Regions from separate parts of the Virgibacillus salarius genome, predicted to be linked through region 2. Evidence: riboswitches for the same ligand, from Rfam matches in the RefSeq annotation. Region 2 holds a riboswitch; the other holds the start of a gene.
What was found. A riboswitch is a leader RNA that binds a small molecule or an ion and turns the genes downstream of it on or off. The one in region 2 is predicted to bind S-adenosylmethionine.
Positions count from the first base shown of each region.

Region 1: it holds a riboswitch for S-adenosylmethionine, as region 2 does, so the genes downstream of both, ABDZ84_RS11920 (phosphoadenylyl-sulfate reductase) here and ABDZ84_RS09565 (PLP-dependent aspartate aminotransferase family protein) in region 2, are expected to answer to the same signal.

Region 1 covers NZ_BAAACY010000088.1:105,714-108,884, forward strand. Annotated here, with positions in the region: gene ABDZ84_RS11915 (assimilatory sulfite reductase (NADPH) flavoprotein subunit) at 1-581, opposite strand, end outside; gene ABDZ84_RS11920 (phosphoadenylyl-sulfate reductase) at 694-1,419, opposite strand; SAM riboswitch class I at 1,587-1,689, opposite strand; gene ABDZ84_RS11925 (DMT family transporter) at 1,895-2,209, opposite strand; gene ABDZ84_RS11930 (DMT family transporter) at 2,209-2,559, opposite strand; gene ABDZ84_RS11935 (TetR/AcrR family transcriptional regulator) at 2,943-3,171, opposite strand, start outside.
Region 2 covers NZ_BAAACY010000070.1:11,748-14,918, reverse strand. Annotated here, with positions in the region: gene rarD (EamA family transporter RarD) at 1-840, shown strand, start outside; SAM riboswitch class I at 976-1,096, shown strand; gene ABDZ84_RS09565 (PLP-dependent aspartate aminotransferase family protein) at 1,251-3,002, shown strand.

The DNA.
Region 1 (3,171 bases), on a different contig from region 2:
AAATCCAAATCACAATCTACTCGGTCATATAGCCTCTCTCCACCTAATTCTTCTAGGCGTTTATCAAAGTCTTTTCCTGTTTGACAGAAAAATTCATACGACTCATCACCGAGCGCTAGCACTGCGAAACGCAAATGATCCAATTTAGGTGCTTTTCTGCTGTGAAGAAATTCATAGAAAGAGATCGCATTATCCGGTGGATCACCTTCTCCATGGGTTGCCGTTATAATTAATACATCCTCTGTCTTCTTTAATTTCTTTGGCTTAAAGTCATCAAGCGCGGAGCAAGTTACCAAAAAATTCGCTGCGTCTAGCTTTTCAGCCATCGATTCTGCTAATGAGCGGGCAGTCCCTGTCTCCGATCCATATAATACGGTTACTTCTCTCGGATCTGTGCCAGCATTCGTTGCTTGACTGACGGCTTGGGGGTCTGGATTACCAGATTGGACTTCTTTTGATATAAAAGCTGAAAGGTAACCACTTAGCCAAACCTTTTGATGATCCGTTAAAGTAGGTAACAGGAGATTTAATTGTTCTATTTGTTCGTGATTAAAAGGGCTATTTGTTACATTCAACGACAACACGTTCCACCTCACTATTAAGTTCTTTTTTATACCTATACAATCAAATACTTAGTATACCAATTAATTTACTAGGAATTAAACGAAATAAAAAAGATGAATACTCAGATCATCACGATTCGCTTTTATTAACCGTGGTGTGCAAGCCACATTCCGTTTTCGTTTGCCCCGTCCATCTACCTGCACGTAAATCATCAGAGTCGGCTACTTGGGAGGTACAAGGAATACACCCAATACTTGGATAATTTCTATCATGCAGTTCATTATAGGGCAATTGTTGTTTTTGAATATAATTCCATACATCGTCCCAAGTCCAATAAATTAACGGACATATTTTAATGCTTTTAAATCGTTCATCCCTATTCACAAAGTCTGTTTTACTACGACTTGGTGACTGCTCTCTACGAAGTCCAGATATCCAAGCAGGTACCTTATCTAGTTCTTCTTCAAGAGGCTTGATCTTACGAATGAAACAACATTGATCTGGCTGTCGCTTCCACAAGGCTGAGCCATGCTTTGCTGCCTGTTCTTCCACTGTCAAATCAGGCTGCTTTAAGCGAATCCGCAAATCAGGGTACCTTTTTTTCACTTCATCGATGAGATCATACGTTTCTTGAAAATGTAACCCTGTGTCTAGAAAGACAATCTCTGCATCGGATTTCTCCTTTGCTATTAAATCAATTAGCACCATACCTTCTGCGCCAAAGCTACATGCATAAACGATGGAATCCCCATATTGCTCATATGCCCAACTTAAAATGGTAGAGGCTCCTTTCGTTTCATCCTCAGGGAGAAAATCTTTAAAAGGATCAACAGTAAAATCTTGATATGACAGCATATGACTTGTCACGCATTATCCCTCCTACGTTATTCTTAAAAATAAAGGCGTAAGGTCTAGGCAAACAAATGTACTGGAAATAGGCAGTGAGGCAAACATAAACATGCTATGAAAAACTCTTCCTATCCATGTGATAAGAAGAGTAATTTGTACGGTATCTTGCACTCTTCTTATCTATCAGACCATTGTCTGTAGGAATTGGCACAGTGTTAGAATAACCTGCTGCCGAAGCTTCAAAGGGCCTTTTCCCTCCACCTCTCTTGATAAGAATTAAAATCTATGACTGTATTGTTTGATATATTAAATGGTTTTCCAGAAAAAGTCAATGCCTTTTTCCAAAACATGAGAATAGTTTGATATTCATGTTATATACAAAAAACAAGCCAGATGTGACAATAAATTTTTTTAGATCATGAAAAGAATCACCTAAATGTGAACGTACTATTCTCCCAAAAGCATGTGTATTCTAATATGCTTATGATAATGCTTTTAACCCGGTAACTCCAATAATAATCGCAATCAAACTAGCAATTCGATACTTATTCGTAGATTCACCAAAGAAAATCATGTTCATCAATACCGCACCGGCCGTTCCAATGCCAATAAACACAGAATATGCCACACTTACAAGTAAATACGAGAAGGATGCATATAAAAAGATGAATGAACCACCTAATCCACCAATATAAAGCAGTCCATTTCGTATAGTCTTCTGTTGACTATAGAGACGTAAACCTAAGACACCTAACATTTCAAATACAGATGCACTCGCAATAAATAACCAACCCATTAGGATTGAACCCCCTTTGTCGCTTCAGACTGTTCCGGTTGATCAGAAAGTTTTAAGCCAATAACCCCTAGAACTAGAATCAACATAAAGAACATTTTTCCTACATTTAAACTTCCACCAAACAAGTAAATATCCATGATGGCTGTACCTACTGTTCCCGCAGCAGCAAATATCGCATATACGGTACCTGTTGGTAGATTTTCACAAGCTTTAGACAGGAAATGGAGATCTAAAAGGATAGCTCCTATGATTAGGACCCAATGCCACCAAGCGTTAGCGGTATTAAATCCATAGATCCAGATCAATTCAAAAACACTCGTTAATACAACATATATCCATGATTTATTCATTTCTGTATTTCATCCTTTACCACATGACTGACTTTCAGTCATTATATTTTTAGAAAACCGGAGCAAAATTCGCTCAGTCCTTATCACTAAATGCTCAGATTTACGCTTCCTCTAGTAGCTATTATGGAATAATAGCTATTGCTTGACCACCACTCCGGCTGCCCACTTCCCTTTCCGTGGGGTTTGTCCTTCAGCTAACTTTGCAACGTGTTCTTCTTTGCAAAGTTAGTTGAAGCCGTGCCCGCGGAAAGCGAAGTAATTCGTAGGGGCATTGCCAATATACATCAAACATTTCAAAATAACTACTTGGCTTAACGCAGTCATTGCACTGATTTTATACTTTCTTAACTTATAATAAAAAACTTGGATTACACCAAGTCCAATTACTTACATAATGCATGTAATGCAAATTCTAAGACTTCTCGTTGTTTTTGTTTAGCAGACTCCTCGTCTTGTTGGTCATACAGATAGGATTGTTCAGCGGCCGATTCAATTAGGCCAATTAGTAATTTAGCTGTTCCGTTAATATCAATCGAATCTCGTAATTTACTAGCAGCCTTTGGTTGCTCAAGAAATTCTTGCATCCAGGCATAATAAGGCTCATAGATTTTT
Region 2 (3,171 bases):
TTTCTACCAATCTATTGGAAGCTTCTTGACCATGTTTCTCCAGGGGAAACATTAGCTCACCGCATTATTTGGTCTTTCGTCTTCACATTTTTACTTGTTCTCATTATGCGTAAATGGTCGGATTTTACGAAGGAATGGAAGGAATTGCTTCATAATAAAAAGAAGCTATTTGGTATTTCTTTGGCTACGCTAGTAATTAGTCTAAATTGGTTAATATTTATTTGGGCCGTTAATAGTAATCATGTTGTTCAAGCAAGTCTGGGCTATTATATTAATCCACTTATAAGCATATTACTAGGAATTATCGTATTAAAAGAAGCCTTTACTTTCCGTCAAACTATTTCATTTATTCTAGCAGGAATCGGTGTGCTTTATTTAACGATAAGCTATGGTGTGTTTCCTTGGGTGTCATTATTACTTGCCATCAGCTTTGGACTGTATGGTTTATTGAAGAAAAAGGTCGATATCGGACCAATGATAGGGTTAACCATTGAAACCATGCTTATTCTCCCCTTCGCAATTATTTACCTAGCCATTTACCCTGATAACGCCTTTCAGCTTCATGAATTCTTTTCATCTACGAACCTATTATTAATGGGTGCAGGTGTTATGACAGCAATTCCCTTGTTACTGTTTGCAAGTGGAGCGAAACGCATTTCTTTAGCAATGGTCGGATTCTTGCAATATATTGCACCAACATTAATGTTATTACTAGGCGTATTTATATATAAAGAAGCCTTTACTTCTGCTCATTTAATTGCTTTCGCGTTCATTTGGATAGCTCTAGTAAACTTTATGCTTACGAGCTACCGAAGACCACTGAGGAAAAAGCATGTATAAAAAGATATAACATGCTCTAGGTTTTCTTACGTTTTGGCGATGGTATTATGCCTGCCTTTTGTTACGATTTAAAACTAGTGGTTGACAAAAGATTATGTACACCTATATAATATTCAATAATTTAGAAAAATACATCTCTTATCAAGAGCGGTGGAGGGAATAGGCCCTGTGAAGCCCAGCAACCAAAAAGCGATGAAATATTGCTTTTTACGGTGCTACATCCTACAGATCCATTTTATGATCTGGAAGATAAGAGGAGGAAAGGTTAAATCCAAGCCCTCTTCTTAGGAAGAGGGCTTTTTCATTTTCCCCCTCTTCCTCCAGACACAAGGATTGCTATTCAGTAACTGGCCACGTCAATACTAGTCGTGGCAATACAGAACTACAAACTATCCTAGGAGGAATGAATAATGGCAAAATTTCACCAGAAACAACCAGATACAGTATTACTACACGGAGGTCAGGTGCCAGACCCAACCACGGGTTCTAGAGCTGTCCCTATTTATCAAACAACATCCTATGTTTTTCGTGACACGGAGCACGCACAGAATCTATTTGGCCTTACCGAACCGGGTAACATTTATACACGGATAGGGAACCCTACCGTAGATGCTTTCGAGCAACGAATTGCCGAATTAGAAGACGGTGTAGCAGCAGTAGCAACAGCATCTGGAATGGCAGCTATTACCTTTGCTATCCTAAATGTTGCTAGTACAGGAGATGAAATTATAGCTGACAGTAATTTATACGGTGGTACTTATAATCTATTTGCAAACACACTTCCTCGCTATGGTATAACGGTTAAATTTGTTAATGGCAAGAACAAGAATGAAGTCGAAGCTGCTATCACAGATAAAACAAAAGCAATCTTCGGTGAAATTATTACGAACCCTAGTCTGCACATCTTTGATGTCGAGACCATTGCTGCTTTAGCTCATTCTTATAATATTCCTTTAATAATTGATAATACATTCGCACCTTATATTGCTAAGCCGATAGCATGGGGAGCAGATGTTGTGGTCCACTCCGCTACAAAATGGATAGGAGGACATGGTACGACCATTGGAGGTGTTGTCGTTGATGGCGGAAGGTTTAATTGGAATAACAGCAAATTCCCTGGCTTTACAGAACCAGATGAGAGCTATAATGGCCTCCGTTTCATTGATGTTGGTCCTGCGGCTTTTGCTACTAAATTAAGGGTACAATTATTGCGTGATATTGGTGCGTGTATTAGCCCGCATAATGCGTTTTTACTATTACAGGGTTTAGAAACCTTGCATCTTCGTATTCCTCAACATAATAAAAATGCACAGATAATTGCCGAATACTTAGCTAAAAATCCTGCGATCGAATGGGTGAACTACCCAGGTTTACAAAGCCATTCATCAAACAAGCGAGCTAAAAAATATTTTAGTGAAGGTGCTGGATCTATCATCACTTTTGGAATTCGAGGGGGGAGAGAAGCTGGACGACAATTAATTGAATGTATTGAATTATGGTCACATGTAGCTAATGTTGGTGATGCAAAATCACTAATTATTCATCCTGCTTCAACAACGCATCAACAACTAACCGTTGAAGAATTAAAAACTAGTGGTGTTACGGAGGAAACAATTCGTCTATCGATTGGTTTGGAGTCTGTTACCGACTTATTATACACCTTAGATGCTGCTATCGCTGAAGCTACTGGCGAAGCAAAAACGATAACAACCAATGATTCCGTCGCTATCAGTTGGCTACTTAGCTCTCCGTTTGATCGTAATAATGGAAATATACGAAAAAAAACCATTGCCGTATACGGCTGGGAAGATGCAGGAGAGAAAGAAAGGGAAAAAGTCAAACAGCTACAATCTATTGGTTTTGAGCTTTATTATATAAGTCATTCAACAACTGAAGAATCTCAGCATGTGTTCAGAGACTTATCAGCTATTCCAACTGAGCTTGATGCTGTATGGTTTCTCCAATCAGACCTCCCATCAGGTGTTATCGAACAAGTTATAAATAAACAAGGAAAAATAGTATGGTTGGAACAGCCTTATCAAAATAGTACTTTAGAATATGCCAAAGCAGCTGGGATCACTGTTATTACCGCAAAAAATCCTTATGACGAGTTTTTAGCATTGCGATCACAAGACGATGCTTCTGACCTCACTCATGTTTGAACGAGCAAACAGTATGCTGGAATCAAACTAATTTTAGAAATTTAGAACTAATTATTTATGTAACAAAACTGTTTCACTTTTAGAAAGGAGGTTTACTTTTACTACCGATTGGAAAAATTATAAATAACCTTCCCTTACTGATCGCCTGTTATTGAAGGCGATCTTATTT